4 regions of the Pseudomonas sp. GW821-FHT01E10 genome follow, and region 2 is predicted to be linked to each of the others. Evidence: predicted binding sites of a transcription regulator. Region 2 holds the regulator's gene; each other region holds the start of a gene.
The links. Region 2 encodes FliA, which starts transcription of late flagellar genes. Its sites were predicted from a motif close to CTAAAGTTTNNNNNNNNNNNGCCGNTAA; they were not measured.
Positions count from the first base shown of each region.

Region 1 (3,950 bases), on a different contig from region 2:
CAAAAGGAACGGTTGGAAGAAACCAGCAGAAAGCGAAACGTAATATGCAGCAGCCCTTTTTCAGAACTGTGGCCTTGTCATCGACAAGGCCACAGTTCCATTACCGCATCAAAGGTCTCAGAACAGCTTGCGGCCTTTGTTCGCCGCGATACGCATGCGCAAGGCGTTGAGCTTGATGAAGCCCGCCGCATCGGCCTGGTTGTAGGCGCCGCCATCTTCCTCGAAGGTCGCGATGTTGGCGTCGAACAACGACTCGTCGGACTTGCGTCCGGTGACGATCACGTTGCCCTTGTACAGTTTCAGGCGCACTACGCCGTTCACGTGGGCCTGGGAAGCATCGATCATCTGTTGCAGCATCAGACGCTCTGGGCTCCACCAGTAGCCGGTGTAGATCAGACTGGCGTATTTAGGCATCAGCTCGTCTTTGAGGTGAGCCACTTCGCGGTCCAGGGTGATCGATTCGATCGCACGGTGAGCGCGCAGCATGATGGTGCCGCCAGGCGTCTCGTAGCAGCCACGGGACTTCATGCCCACATAGCGGTTTTCGACGATGTCCAGACGGCCGATACCATGTTCGCCACCGATACGGTTCAAAGTCGCCAGCACGGTGGCCGGGGTCATTTCGACACCGTCCAGTGCAACGATGTCGCCGTTGCGGTAGGTCAGTTCCAGGTACTGCGGTTTGTCGGGAGCTTTCTCCGGGGAGACGGTCCAGCGCCACATGTCTTCTTCGTGCTCGGTCCAGGTGTCTTCCAGCACGCCGCCCTCATAGGAGATGTGCAGCAGGTTGGCATCCATCGAGTATGGGGATTTTTTCTTGCCGTGACGCTCGATCGGAATCGCGTGCTTCTCGGCGTAGTCCATCAGCTTCTCACGGGACAGCAGGTCCCATTCGCGCCATGGAGCGATCACTTTCACGCCTGGCTTCAAGGCGTAGGCGCCCAGTTCGAAACGAACCTGGTCGTTGCCTTTGCCGGTCGCGCCGTGGGAAATGGCGTCAGCACCGGTTTCGTTGGCGATTTCGATCAGGCGTTTGGCGATCAACGGACGAGCGATGGAAGTACCCAGCAGGTACTCGCCTTCGTAAACGGTGTTGGCGCGGAACATCGGGAACACGAAATCACGCACGAATTCTTCGCGCAGATCGTCGATATAGATTTCTTTTACGCCCATGGCCTGTGCCTTGGCGCGGGCCGGTTCGACCTCTTCGCCCTGACCCAGGTCAGCGGTGAAGGTCACTACTTCACAGTTATATGTATCCTGCAGCCACTTGAGGATCACCGAAGTGTCCAGGCCGCCGGAATACGCCAGAACGACCTTGTTTACGTCCGCCATGCCATCACTCCACGGGGTTCTACGGAAAGCTGTCAAGTCTACCGCTCATGCAGGATAATTTACAGAGGCGCGACAGCTTATGACGACGAAGCGACAGATTATGTCGAGCGAGCGACGAATTCAGCAGGTTCAGGAGGTCGTCGCGCTGCTCGCGGCGGCGGTGGCTTGAGGCGCAGGTTTCTCGGTCGGTGCGACCCGCTCGAGACGTACGGCAACCCGGCGGTTCTTCGCCCGGTTGGCGGCATTGTTGTTGGGCGCCAGCGGATAGCGCTCACCGTGAAAACGCAGGGTGATCTGCGATTCCTGCACACCATTGGCCTTGAAGAAATCCATCACCGCCAGCGCCCGGCGTCGTGACAGTTCACGGTTGGTCAGCCGGTTACCGCTATTGTCGGAATGGCCATCGAGTTCAATGTGGTTGACCGTCGGATCGGCCTTCATGAACTCCAGCATGACCTGCAACTGGGCCTTGGCCCTGGCATCGAGATCGATACCCTCCCCCGGAAAGCCGACCTCGGATTGCTTCACTTGCTCGAAATTCTGTGGCAACAGCTTGGCGACGCAACCCTGATAGTCACCATAGGCCTTGCTGAACTTGACCGGCAGCAGACGCACTTCAGACACCCGACCGTCGCCCGATGAGTGTCGTACGACCGGGCTGCGCCCCTCCATCAGCCCGCTGATCAGGCGCCCGGCCTGCACTTGCGAACTGTTGAACAGCACGTTGCCACTACCGATTCTCACCGAGCCCAGGTTAATGTCGCCACGCCCCGGCTGCCATGGCGCAGCCGCCGCCAGCAAGGTGGCGGAACCCCCACCGATCATTGAGTTGTAGGCCTTCAGTCGAAATGTCGCCTGCTCTCCGGCGCGCCGCACAAACTCACCCGAACCGAAATCGGTGATCGGTTGAGTCAGGCGGCATTCGAACTTGTCGCCTTCGACCGTCCACTCGATGCTCTCCAGGCGAGTCTGGAAAGTGAGCGCCATCGCGGGAAGGCTGGCAAACACACTGAGCAAGGCTAAATAACGCTGGCGCACGGGAGGCTCCACTGGCTTCTACGACAAAAAGACAGACACACATATTCACGGCCTGCCTGTTGGGTATCGGAAGCTTGTCGTAAAACTTGATAGCGAGTGCCTGGAAGAGTCTTTTCCGGTAGCATTCCCCTGAGTTTGACCCGCCTGGAATTCCCTCATGTCCGACCGCCTGACCCTGCTGCGTCCCGACGACTGGCACATTCATCTTCGCGATGGTGCCGTGTTGACCAATACCGTCGCGGATGTCGCGCGCACCTTTGGTCGCGCCATCATCATGCCCAACCTGGTACCTCCGGTGCGCAACGCTGCTGAAGCCGATGGCTATCGCCAGCGGATTCTCGCCGCACGTCCGGCCGGCAGCCGTTTCGAACCGCTGATGGTTCTGTACCTGACCGACCGCACCCAGCCCGAAGAAATTCGTGAGGCCAAGGCCAGCGGTTTCATTCACGCCGCCAAGCTGTACCCGGCAGGCGCGACCACCAATTCGGACTCTGGCGTCACCAGCATCGACAAGATTTTCCCTGCACTGGAGGCCATGGCCGAAGTCGGGATGCCCTTGCTGGTTCACGGTGAAGTCACCCGTGGCGATATCGACGTTTTCGATCGGGAAAAAATCTTCATCGATGAGCACATGCGTCGCGTGGTCGAGCGTTTCCCAACGCTCAAAGTGGTGTTCGAACACATCACCACCGCCGATGCCGTGCAGTTCGTCAACGCGGCTTCGGCCAACGTTGGCGCCACCATCACCGCGCATCACCTGCTGTACAACCGCAACCACATGCTGGTGGGTGGGATTCGGCCGCACTTCTATTGCCTGCCGATCCTCAAGCGCAATACCCACCAGGAAGCCCTGCTCGACGCCGCCACCAGCGGCAGCGACAAGTTCTTCCTCGGCACCGACTCGGCCCCCCATGCCCAGCACGCCAAAGAAGCGGCTTGCGGCTGTGCCGGTTGCTACACCGCTTATGCCGCGATCGAGATGTATGCCGAAGCCTTCGAACAGCGTAATGCGCTGGACAAGCTCGAAGCCTTCGCCAGCCTCAATGGCCCGCGTTTCTACGGTCTGCCGGCGAACACCGATCGCATCACCCTGGTCCGCGAAGAGTGGACCGCCCCAACCAGCCTGCCATTTGGCGAGCTGACCGTTATCCCGCTGCGCGCCGGTGAAAAACTGCGCTGGCGCCTGCTGGAGGAACACGCGTGAGTGAAGACCATTTCGACGACGAACAGGACGGTCAAGGCGGTGGAGGTGGTCCTCGTCATCCAATGGCTGCCAGATTCCGTGGTTACCTGCCGGTTGTCGTCGACGTAGAAACCGGTGGCTTCAACTCGGCCACCGACGCCCTGCTGGAAATTGCTGCAACCACTATCGCCATGGATGAAAAAGGGTTCGTGTACCCCGATCACACCTACTTCTTCCGGGTCGAGCCATTCGAAGGCGCCAACATCGAAGCAGCAGCCCTGGAATTCACCGGGATCAAACTCGATCACCCGTTGCGCATGGCAGTGAGTGAAGAAGCGGCGCTGACCGATATCTTCCGTGGCATTCGCAAGGCCCTGAAAGCCAACGGTTGCAA
Region 1 is NZ_JBWKWT010000014.1:100,387-104,336, forward strand. Features, by position in the region: gene AC07V0_RS22170 (argininosuccinate synthase) at 118-1,335, opposite strand; gene AC07V0_RS22175 (flagellar protein MotY) at 1,465-2,373, opposite strand; gene pyrC (dihydroorotase) at 2,531-3,577, shown strand; gene rnt (ribonuclease T) at 3,574-3,950, shown strand, end outside.
Region 1: the regulator FliA is predicted to act here: its motif matches at 2,437-2,464, upstream of AC07V0_RS22175 (flagellar protein MotY).

Region 2 (3,950 bases):
CCCGGAAATCGAGCCGCTGGAAGAGGGTGGGGTGATTGCCATGGTCGGACCCGCCGGCATGGGCAAGACCACCACACTGGCCAAGCTCGCGGCCCGTTACGTGCTCAAGTACGGCGCGCAGAACATCGCGCTGGTGAGCATGGACAGCTATCGCATTGGTGCCCAGGAACAGCTCAAGACGCTGGGCCGGATCCTTAACGTGTCGGTGACCCACGTCGATCCAGGTCAATCCCTGGTGCAGGCGCTGGAGCCCTTGCTGCGCAAACGCGTGGTGCTGATCGATACCGCCGGCCTTCAGGCCAGCGATCCGGCACTGCGGATGCAGCTCGAAAGCCTGGCCGGGCGCGGCATCAAATCAAAAAATTATCTGGTCCTGGCAACCACCAGCCAGAAACAGGTTCTAACTGCCGCTTATCACAGTTACAAACGCTGCGGCCTCGCCGGCTGCATCCTGACTAAACTGGATGAAACGGCAAGTCTGGGCGAGGTGTTGAGCCTGGCGATCAGTCATGAGTTGCCGGTGGCTTACCTGACCGATGGTCCACGGATTCCGGATGATTTGCATCTGCCACGTCGTCATCAGTTGGTCAGCCGCGCCGTTAGCGTACAAATGCAGGAAGAACCCAGCGAAGAAGCCATGGCTGACATGTTCGCTGATATTTACCACAGCCCGACCAAGCAGGTTGGCTGAGGTGTTAATGAACATTTTTTGTACCTACATCGATGGTCTGCCATGCATTGTTCCGATGGTGAACGCGCAGCCAGTAATGTGGCCTCCGTCTAAGTAAGACAAGGTAAAGAAATAACATGGGCAGCATGCATCCCGTACAGGTGATCGCGGTGACCGGCGGCAAAGGTGGCGTCGGGAAGACTAACGTGTCAGTGAACTTGTCCCTGGCTCTAGCTGAGCTCGGCCGGCGCGTCATGCTGCTGGATGCCGATCTGGGGCTGGCGAACGTCGACGTTCTGTTGGGACTGACACCCAAACGCACGCTGGCCGACGTGATCGAAGGCCGCTGTGAGCTGCGCGACGTGCTGTTGCAAGGGCCTGGCGGTATCCGCATCGTCCCGGCCGCCTCCGGCACCCAGAGCATGGTTCATCTGAGCCCGGCCCAGCATGCCGGCCTGATCCAGGCGTTCAGTGATATCGGCGACAACCTCGACGTATTGGTGATCGACACCGCTGCGGGCATTGGTGACTCGGTAGTCAGCTTCGTGCGCGCCGCGCAGGAAGTCTTGCTGGTGGTGTGCGACGAACCGACCTCGATCACCGACGCCTACGCGCTGATCAAACTGCTTAACCGCGACTACGGCATGAACCGCTTCCGCGTCCTGGCCAACATGGCGCAGAGCCCGCAGGAAGGCCGCAACCTGTTCGCCAAGTTGACCAAGGTCACGGATCGCTTCCTCGACGTCGCCTTACAATACGTCGGCGCAGTGCCTTACGACGAAAGCGTACGCAAGGCCGTGCAGAAGCAACGCGCGGTGTATGAAGCCTTTCCGCGTTCCAAGTGCGCCCTGGCGTTCAAGGCCATTGCGCAGAAAGTCGATACCTGGCCACTGCCGGCCAACCCTCGTGGACATCTGGAGTTTTTCGTCGAGCGCCTCGTGCAACAAACTGCAGGACCCGTGCTATGACAGCCAGCGGTTACAACCTCTACAAGCAGTCGGCACGTGACGCGCAGTACGAGCTGATCGAGCGTTACGCGCCACTGGTCAAACGCATTGCCTACCACTTGCTGGCGCGTCTGCCGGCCAGTGTCCAGGTCGAAGACCTGATCCAGGCCGGGATGATCGGCCTGCTTGAAGTATCAACCAAATACGACGCCAGCAAAGGCGCGAGTTTCGAGACGTACGCGGGCATTCGAATCCGCGGCGCGATGCTCGATGAAGTGCGCAAGGGGGACTGGGCGCCACGTTCGGTCCACCGCAATACCCGCATGGTCAGCGACGCGATTCGCTCGATTGAAGCTAAAACCGGCCGTGACGCTAAAGATCACGAAGTTGCGGCCGAACTCCAATTGAGTCTCGACGATTATTACGGGATTTTGAACGACACCCTGGGCAGCCGGTTATTCAGTTTCGACGATCTGTTGCAGGACGGCGAACACGAAGGGCTGCATGAGGATGGCGCGAGTGCTCATCTCGAGCCGTCACGCGATCTGGAAGATGAACGCTTCCAGGCGGCGCTGGCGGACGCGATTGCCAATTTGCCGGAGCGTGAGCGACTGGTGTTGGCGCTGTACTACGACGAAGAGTTGAATCTCAAGGAAATCGGTGAGGTCCTGGGGGTCAGCGAGTCGCGGGTCAGCCAGTTACACAGCCAGTGCGCGGCCCGTTTGCGGGGGCGTTTGGGGGAGTGGCGAGCGCGCTGAAGGCAGTGTGGGGACACTGCGAATGGAGCTGGTGTGGTGTTGAACCGTACCGGTCTCGATCTGTTGTGCTCCAGACAGTCATTGAGTGCTTTGCCGGATTGATTGAAATGGCGCGTCCAGGTGCTGGGCGCGTTTAAGACTGCTTGGAGGTCGAATTGGACAAGAACATGAAAATCCTCATCGTTGATGACTTCTCAACGATGCGGCGGATCATAAAAAACCTGTTGCGTGACCTTGGGTTCACCAACACCGCCGAAGCCGATGACGGGCTGACCGGGTTGCCGATGCTGCAAAGCGGTAACTTCGATTTTCTGGTTACCGACTGGAACATGCCCGGTATGACCGGCATCGACCTGCTTCGTGCGGTGCGCGCCGATGAAAGGCTCAAGCACCTGCCGGTGCTGATGGTGACCGCCGAAGCCAAGCGCGAGCAAATCATCGAAGCGGCCCAGGCCGGTGTTAACGGCTATGTGGTCAAACCCTTCACAGCCCAGGCGTTGAAAGAAAAAATCGAGAAGATTTTCGAACGCATCGGCTGATGTACTGCGCACGGGGGAGCTATGGAGCATAACGAATCTTCACAGGGCGATTTTGAGTCGACCCTGAAAAAACACGCGGTCGAACTGGTCGACAGCCTTGAAAAAGGCAAGTTTGGCGACGCTGTGCAACTGATCCATGAGCTCAACCAGACCCGTGACCGCGGCCTGTATCAGGAAGTGGGCAAGCTCACCCGCGAGCTGCATAGCGCGATCGTCAATTTCCAGATTGACCCGCACATGCCGCAAGCCGAGGAAGTGTCTCAGATCACGGATGCCACCGAGCGCCTGTCCTATGTGGTCAAGCTGACCGAGGCCGCGGCCAACCGCACCATGGACCTGGTGGAAAACGCCACGCCGCTGATCAACAGCCTGAGCGATGAAGCCCAGGCGCTGAGCACGGATTGGGGACGGTTCATGCGTCGCGAAGTCGGGGCTGAAGAGTTCCGCGAACTGGCCCGGCGGGTCGATGGTTTCCTGACACGCAGCAGTGAAGACAACCGCGTCGTGTCGAGCAACCTCAACGACATTCTGCTGGCCCAGGATTACCAGGACCTCACCGGTCAGGTGATCAAGCGTGTGACCCAATTGGTCACCGAAGTTGAAAGCAATCTGCTCAAGCTCGTGCTCATGGCCAGTCACGTAGACCGCTTTGCGGGTATCGAACACGACCGTGAGGCGATGCTTGCTGAAAAAGATCCACAAAAACATCTCTCTCAGGGTGAAGGTCCGCAGATTCATGCCGATAAAAGAGAAGACGTTGTGTCCGGTCAGGACGATGTGGACGATTTGTTATCCAGTCTTGGATTTTAGTTTTCTGGGTTTTTAGACCTGTAGGAGCACCCCCTTAATGAGCTTCGGCGCCGATGAAGAGATCCTTCAGGATTTCCTGGTTGAGGCCGGCGAGATTCTAGAGCAACTGTCCGAGCAGCTGGTCGAGCTGGAAAGCCGACCTGATGATGCGGACTTGCTCAATGCAATTTTTCGCGGTTTTCACACTGTAAAAGGGGGCGCCGGCTTCCTCCAGCTCAACGAGCTG
Region 2 is NZ_JBWKWT010000008.1:133,099-137,048, forward strand. Features, by position in the region: gene flhF (flagellar biosynthesis GTPase FlhF) at 1-691, shown strand, start outside; gene fleN (flagellar synthesis regulator FleN) at 808-1,638, shown strand; gene fliA (RNA polymerase sigma factor FliA) at 1,635-2,375, shown strand; gene AC07V0_RS16450 (chemotaxis response regulator CheY) at 2,543-2,914, shown strand; gene AC07V0_RS16455 (protein phosphatase CheZ) at 2,936-3,724, shown strand; gene AC07V0_RS16460 (chemotaxis protein CheA) at 3,762-3,950, shown strand, end outside.

Region 3 (3,950 bases), on a different contig from region 2:
TGCGCCGGGATCGTCGGTGCGGCGGTGCTGGGCCATGGCCTGGTGGACTGGCTGCCCGCGTGGCTGTTCCTGCGGGTGATCGTTGGCCTGGGCATGATGTGCCAGTACATGGTGATCGAAAGCTGGCTCAATGAGCAGGCAGAAGCCAAGCAGCGTGGCGTGGTGTTCAGCGGCTACATGATCGCTTCGTACCTGGGGCTGGTGTTGGGCCAGCTGATTCTGGTCATGCACCCGGGGCTGGGCCTGGAACTGCTGATGCTGGTCGCTCTGTGTTTCGCCCTGTGTCTGGTGCCGGTGGCCCTGACCCGGCGGATTCACCCGGCGCCATTGCACCCGGCGCCGATGGAACCGCGCTTCTTCATCAAACGCGTGCCGCAGTCACTGAGCACGGTGTTGGGGGCGGGATTGATCGTCGGTTCGTTCTACGGCCTGGCGCCGCTGTATGCCTCCCAGCAAGGATTGTCCACCGAGCAGGTCGGTCTGTTCATGGGCAGCTGCATTTTTGCAGGCCTGGTGGTGCAGTGGCCGTTGGGATGGCTATCGGATCGTTATGACCGGGCGGTATTGATCCGAAGTTTTGCGTTTAGCCTGGCACTGGCCGCGTTGCCGCTGGCGATCATGCCGCAGGTGCAACTGGAGGTGCTGTTCATCGCTGGGTTCCTCTGTTCGTTGGTGCAATTCTGTCTGTACCCGCTGGCGGTGGCGTTCTCCAACGACCACGTCGAGGGTGATCGCCGGGTGTCGCTGACGGCGATGCTGCTGGTGACTTACGGTGTCGGCGCGAGTGTCGGACCGTTGGTGGCAGGGGTATTGATGAAGTTGTTCGGCAGCCAGATGCTGTATGCCTTTTTCAGTTTTTTTGCATTGGTGCTGGTGTGGCGAATCCGCCCGAAAGCAGTCACCAATCTGCATCAGGTGGACGATGCTCCGCTGCATCACGTGGCCATGCCGGACAGCATGACGAGTTCGCCACTGGTGGCTTGCCTTGACCCGCGTGTCGATGAGCAGGTGGTGCAGGATCAGATGCAGAACCCGGTCAACCCGGAGGCTGATGTCAATCCGGATGCCGAGCCAGAACCTGAACCAGTTTCGGATTCAGAAGACCCGGACGCAGGTCGCGAGCAAAGTTTTACTGAAGCGCGGCCTTGATCAAGGCATAAAAAAACGGGCAGTCCCCGCAAGGGACTGCCCGTTTTTTATTGGCGGGGTGTATCAGAAGTCGTCTTTGTCAAAGCGCCGCGCTTCACGCTGAAGCTGATAGACGAACCGCTCGACCTGCCGTTGCACCAGGCCGCTCATGTTGTGAAAACGCACGCCGGCGAAGGTGGTGTTGATCTTTTCTTCAAAGTGCAGGTAACGCAGCTCCACCGGTGCCGTCATGCTGCCGAAGGGCAGGGCGGCGATGAAGCGGTCGTAGACCTGACCCAATTGCAGCTTGGCGGTGATGTCGCCTTCGAAGCGCAATTTGCAGCCGGTGGCGGAGATGTCCAGCAGTTTGCCGGCGAGGGGCGACTTGAGTTTCTCGCCTCCCAGCTCGACATTGACCAGTTGTGCCAGCTTCAACGCAGCGCGGAAAGCATTGCGGCGCTGGTGGTAAACCACCTCATCGGGCAGCGAGCCCCGGTAGCAGCGGCCATCGCCGGACTCGTCGATGGTCAGCGGGCCATTGCTTTCCCAGGCGATGCGCACGCCGTCGTGGAAGCCTTCGACCTTGAACGGTTCGCCGGCCAGCAGAAAGCGTTCGCCGTCGCGCGGGATCATTTCGTCCAGGGCGATCATGTTGCTGTCACGGTCGACGTCCACCAGATAACTCTGGAAGCGCTGGCTGCGCTCGTGGAACGTGATGATCAGCGGGTCATGGCTGTCTTGCAGCTGACGCAGGTTGCCGGAGATTTCCAAAGGCGTGGTGAGCACCTTGGGTGGCTGCGGAGCATCTTCCGCGCTTAAGGCATTGGACACGGGGTATCAATCTCCAGGCAAATATGACTACTGGCCGGCATTCTGCCAGCATGTTGCGTGTCTTGATAGGGCGTGCTCATTGAAAGGCTTAAGCCTGACTGAGCGGGCGTGGCTTGGCGAGCTTGGAGGTTGATCCGCGGGCATCGTAGAGCGCTGGCGGCTCGCCGCCGGTGAGGATTTTCAGCTGGTTGGCCGTGGCGGCCTGCTGCACCAGAATCGACTGGCCATTGTTGACATTGGCGGCTTGGCACTGGGCCAGGAGGTCGGTGAGCACGTCGCTCTGTCCCAGCAATCGTTCGCCAATGCTCGACTGGCTGGCGAGTTGCTCCAGGCCCTGGCGGTTGGTTGGCAGGTTGAGGCTGGCGAGGATTTCACTGCGCTTGCGGCCATGCTGTTCGAGCAGAATGATCAATGCCTGTTTATGCGCCAGAATTTCTTCGAGCAGTGGCATGTCGCGACCGTGCAAGGCAAGGGACTCGGTTTGCAGTAGCTCCAGCAGTTGTTGCGCCGGGGCGAAGTCGTCGATGATCAGTTGCAGTAATTGAGTGTCGTGCATGGCTGGCCTTGGGTTTTAAGCGTCCAAAAGCCTGGCGCGGGCCGTGGCCTAGCGCTGGGCTTCGAAGTTGAGCAGTTTGCTGGCTACACGGTTGCTGTCGACTTTATAGCTGCCATCGGCAATCGCTGCTTTCAACTCGGCCACGCGGGCGTTGTCGACGGCAGGCTGATCACGCAGCTTGTCAGTGACCTTCTGCAACTGTTGAGCCTCATTGCTGAGGTGTACCGATTCCCCGCTTTTGGTGGTACTGGCCTGTTCGGCCGGGGTATTCAGCGGCGCGGATTGGCCGGCTTCGGCGGTTTCCTTGGCGGTGCTGGTACGCGTACTGCCCGTAAGTGACGAGGAGCTGTTTAAACGACTGAAATCGATGACCATGACAAAAAACCTCTGGATATTTGGACGCTTGCCATGTTTTCGGCGATTCCCCGAAAAACTTTAGGCCCATTTATCAATGAGCTCGCATGCGCCAGCGCATGCCCTGCATGCGGCACAGTTTAGGCAACCGCCAGGCGGTGCGCCATCACTTCACAAACACAGAGCCCTTACATGGCCACTTCCACCTGGCCGGGCGCTGTGACTTGCGCCTTGATGACCCGCTGGGAGTTAAGGTTCTTCACGCGAATCTGTTCCCTCAGGCCGCCGTTGGACAGCGCTTCACCCGGCATGCGCACACTGAGCGTACCACTGCGGGCGGTAATCACCACTTGGTCGCCCTTGCGAACCACTTCCGCCTGTTCGAGATGCACCAGCGTAATGATCTGATCGGCGACCATTGGTCGGGTAAGTTTTTGCCCGATAGCCTGATCGACGGAAGTCAGAAACCCCTGATTTATCAGGCTGATATCACGCTCGCGCAGGGTTACGTCCTGAGGTTCGATAATCCCTGTGCGCTTGAGCGGACGAGTGGTCGTCACAATGTCGCGAAACAGCTTCACTTGAGCGGGCACGAACACCGTCCAGGGCGAGGCGCCATCGCAGCGAACCTTGACCGTGACCCGTCCCAGAGGCCTTGCCGGGCTCTCGAGGGTGGCTGTCAATTCCTTGTCGCACATAGGCATGCGCAGGCGCGGATCGAGCTGGTTGACCTGGATTTCGTAGCGACCTTGCGTTTGACTGGTGGCCAGATAGTCCTCTACGGTGAATTCAAGAAAGCCCTGGGTGACGCCGATAAGCATGTCAGGCAAGGTAACCGTATCAGCAAGGGCAGGGCTGCCAGCGTTGAACAGGCAAGCGGCCGACATCGCGCAGAGCAATCTGCGGCAGGTTGATGTCAGGTGTCGGAAAAATGTCGGTTCTGTGTTCATAAGAGTTAAAAAGCAAGCGCCGTGCCGTTTCGTGATGAATGTGCGTCGCAACACACTTAGCGTTGGTGTAGGAGTCTGGGCATGGCTGGTGTAATGGATTCGGTGAACCAGCGCACGCAACTGGTAGGGCA
Region 3 is NZ_JBWKWT010000021.1:69,859-73,808, reverse strand. Features, by position in the region: gene AC07V0_RS25705 (MFS transporter) at 1-1,149, shown strand, start outside; gene AC07V0_RS25700 (flagellar brake protein) at 1,213-1,959, opposite strand; gene AC07V0_RS25695 (flagella synthesis protein FlgN) at 2,048-2,515, opposite strand; gene flgM (flagellar biosynthesis anti-sigma factor FlgM) at 2,564-2,890, opposite strand; gene flgA (flagellar basal body P-ring formation chaperone FlgA) at 3,058-3,819, opposite strand; gene AC07V0_RS25680 (chemotaxis protein CheV) at 3,901-3,950, shown strand, end outside.
Region 3: the regulator FliA is predicted to act here: its motif matches at 2,927-2,954, upstream of flgM (flagellar biosynthesis anti-sigma factor FlgM).

Region 4 (3,950 bases), on a different contig from region 2:
AGACCGAGCGCGACGGATTGGCCATCGAGCAGGCTGACGTGCCGCCCGTCATGCGTCACGCCCGCGCGAGTCCACTGCCTCCAGCCGTAAAGCTGCAACGCGGCGTAGATCACTTGCAGCAACATGTCCGAATACAGCTTCACCTCGAAAAAGATCCAGCTGTACAGCAGCACCATGACCAGACCGACCGGCCAGCACCAGGGGTTCTGTTTGACCGTCAGCCAGACGGCAATCACACCGAGGGCGGCGGCAAACAGTTCAAGCCCGGACATGGAGGATCCTTGGGGAAGACGAAAAGGGGGGAGGATTGTAGCGGCAGGCGCGGCCAAGTAGAACCGGCTTGCGCAGTCCGGTGTAGCAGCTGCCGAGCCTGCGAGGCTGCGTTCGGTGTGGGCCGCATTCGGACGAAGCCGTCGTAAATTCTGCGCACACGGTCTATCTGGAACCGGCGTCGCCTGATTTCACGACTGCTGCGCAGCCGAACGCAGGCTGCGCCAGCTGCTACAAGTGATCAGACGCGAAACTGCTTGAGCAACCCGTTCAACTGTTCGCTCAATGCCTTGAGATGAACACTGGCCACGCTCGACTGCTCGGCCGCCAATGCCGTGCTGTGGGACAACCCGGCGGCCTGGGTGACGTTCTGATTGATGTCTTCCACCACATGCGCCTGCTGCAAGGTTGCACTGGCAATCGAGGCATTCAAGCCGTTGAGGTTGCGCAAGGCCTGGCCGATGGCATTCAGGCTGGCACCGGCCAGGCCGGCCTGCTCGATGGTCAGTTGCGAGGCGCGGCTGCTGTCGCCAATGACCTTGACTGCCGCTTCGGAATGGCTTTGCAGGCGTTCGATCATCGACTGGATTTCTGCCGTCGACTTCTGGGTACGCTGGGCGAGCAGGCGCACTTCATCGGCGACCACCGCGAACCCTCGACCTTGCTCACCGGCCCGGGCGGCTTCGATGGCAGCGTTGAGGGCCAGCAGGTTGGTTTGCTCGGCGATAGAGCGAATCACTTCCAGGACACTGCCGATTTGCGTGCTTTCGTCGGCCAGCGTACGAATCACTTCCACCGCTTGATCGATGGTCGAAGACAGCTTGTCGATCTGCTGCAGGCTGCCATCGATATTGATCTGCCCCTGCTGCGCCTGAGATTCGGCATCGCGCATTTCACTGGCCGCGTGCTCGGCGTTTTTCGCCACATCCTGCACGCCGTAGGTCACTTCGTTGATCGCGGTCGCCACCAGTTCCATTTGCTGGGACTGCTGCTGGCTGCGTTGCTGGGCTTGTGCGGCGTCGTTGCCCAGTTCGCTGGAAGACTGGCCCAGCGCGCCGGCGGACACTTGCAACTGATTGATCACCAGGCGCAGCTTGGCGGTAAAGGCGTTGAAGTGTCGGGCCAGTTGCGTGACTTCGTCCTGGCCGTGGGTATCAAGGCTGCGGGTCAGGTCGCTTTCACCGCTGGCGATATTGGCCATGGCATTCACGGTTTCCTGCAGCGGGCGCACGATGCTGCGGGCAATCATGATCACCAGCAGCGCCATGATCAGGGCAATCACCAGGCCGACGAAAGACGCCTTCCAGACCTGCGCATTAAACTCGGCCTGCATGTCGTCGATGTACACGCCCGAGCCGATCACCCAACCCCAGGGCTCGAACAGTTTGACGTAGGAGGTTTTTTCCACCGGCGCACTGGCACCCGGTTTCGGCCAGCGATAGTTGACCATGCCTGCGCCCTTGGCCTTGGCGATGGCGGCCATTTCGTTGAACAGTGCAAAGCCATCCGGGTCGCGGATCGTCGAGAGGTTCTGGCCTTCAAGTTTTGGATTGGTCGGGTGCATGACCATGACCGGCGTCAGGTCGTTGATCCAGAAATAGTCATTCTGGTCGTAGCGCAAACCCCGCACGGCGGTCAGTGCCTGCTGTTGCGCGGCGGCGCGGGTGAGGGTGCCGGCGGTTTCCAGGCCGTGGTAGTAGGTCAGAATGCCACTGGCGGTCTGCACCACGTGCTGGGTTTTCTGGGCCTTGGCCTGATAGAGGTCGTCGTGGATCTGCTTGAGCATCAACGCACCCAACGTCAACAGCATCACCACGGCCACGATCAAGATAAGCCACAAGCGTCGACTGATCGACACACTGCGCAAGCTGTTCATAACGCTGTTACTCCGTTTTCTTGTTCTTGTCATAAACGATCGCCAGCATCCAACCACACGTTGCCGATCGGGGCCTATCCGACTCAGGTCTTATTACGCGGCAGCGTAAATGAGGCTTGTCTGATAGGATTTCGGCCCCGCGCGGAAAAACCTGAGTCCGAGTCGATTTTTCACGGAATTTTTACGGTTTTGTGTGGATCTTGTGCGCGCGGGGTTTCAGCGCACGCTGATCGCGAATAACGCTCTACAAATTATTAACGGGGCATGCCTGGGGGCATGGCTTCTTGGGGGAATGATGGATCTTTGGACAGCCTTTCAGGCATTGATTTTAGGCGTTATAGAAGGGCTGACCGAGTTCTTGCCCATTTCCAGTACCGGGCACCAGATCATTGTGGCGGACCTGCTCGACTTCGGCGGCGAGCGGGCGATGGCCTTCAACATCATCATTCAGCTCGGCGCGATTCTGGCGGTGGTCTGGGAGTTCCGTCGCAAGATCCTCGACGTGATCATCGGTTTACCGACGCAGCCCAGCGCTCGACGCTTTACCGCGAACCTGTTGATCGCCTTCATGCCGGCCGTGGTATTGGGGGTGATTTTCGCCGACCTGATCCACAAGTACCTGTTCAACCCGATCACTGTGGCCAGCGCATTGGTCGTGGGCGGGATTATCATGTTGTGGGCTGAACGCCGGCAGCATGTCGTGCATGCCGAAAGCGTCGATGACATCACCTGGAAAGAGGCCCTGAAAGTCGGTTTCGCCCAGTGCCTGGCGATGATCCCGGGGACCTCGCGTTCCGGTTCGACGATCATCGGCGGTTTGCTGTTCGGGTTGTCGCGCAAGACGGCCACCGAATTCTCGTTCTTCCTTGCCATGCCAACCATGGTCGGCGCAGCGGTTTACTCGGGCTACAAATACCGCCACCTGTTTGTTCCGGCTGATTTCCCGGTGTTCGCCATCGGCTTTGTCACCGCGTTTATCTTTGCAATGATCGCCGTCCGGGGCCTGCTCAAGTTCATCGCCAGCCACAGCTACGCGGCGTTCGCCTGGTACCGCATCGTGTTCGGCCTGGTGATCCTGGCGACCTGGCAGTTCGGTTGGGTCGACTGGACCGCGGCCAAGCCATGAGCGACGCCACCGCACGCAACAACCCCGGGCGCAAGTCCGGGGGAGCGATTCAAAACCTGCGGTTGAAATTGCTGGTGTTCGTTTTGCTGTGCGCAGTGCCGTTGTTTGGCTCGGTGTCGCTGTGGCTGCGCGGGGTGTCGGTGATTCCCCTGGCCGCCTATGGCATCGTCAGCGTGCTGGCGTTTTTCCTGTACTGGGGCGACAAGCACAAGGCCCGCGCCGACAGCTGGCGCACGCCGGAGAACGTCTTGCACGCGGTGGAACTGGCGGGCGGTTGGCCGGGTGCCTTGCTGGCCCAGCAAGTGTTTCGGCACAAAACCCGCAAGGTTTCGTTTCAACTGGTGTTCTGGCTCATCGTGCTGATGCATCAGGTGTTCTGGATCGACCAGTTGTTTTTGGGTGCTCAGCTGTTCGCGCTGTTCTAAAGCTGTTTAAAGCAGCAAGCCGATCTGCGTGCGCTTGGGCAACTTGCTCACCACCAGTTGGTGGGAACGTTGCAGCAAGCCTTGCAGCTCTTCGGTGCCCAGCGGGTAGGGCGTGTCCATGATGATCCACTGCGCCCGGACCAGATACGGCGCCGGGTGAATGCCCGGTCGGTCGCAATGGCCCAGGAACAGGTCCTTGTCGACCTTGAAGGCCAGGGACTGGCCCCGCAGGTTCTGCAAGGCGAACATCTTG
Region 4 is NZ_JBWKWT010000006.1:34,998-38,947, reverse strand. Features, by position in the region: gene pnuC (nicotinamide riboside transporter PnuC) at 1-272, opposite strand, end outside; gene AC07V0_RS13510 (methyl-accepting chemotaxis protein) at 512-2,146, opposite strand; gene AC07V0_RS13505 (undecaprenyl-diphosphate phosphatase) at 2,442-3,272, shown strand; gene AC07V0_RS13500 (DUF1294 domain-containing protein) at 3,269-3,697, shown strand; gene AC07V0_RS13495 (MmcQ/YjbR family DNA-binding protein) at 3,704-3,950, opposite strand, start outside.
Region 4: the regulator FliA is predicted to act here: its motif matches at 2,275-2,302, upstream of AC07V0_RS13510 (methyl-accepting chemotaxis protein).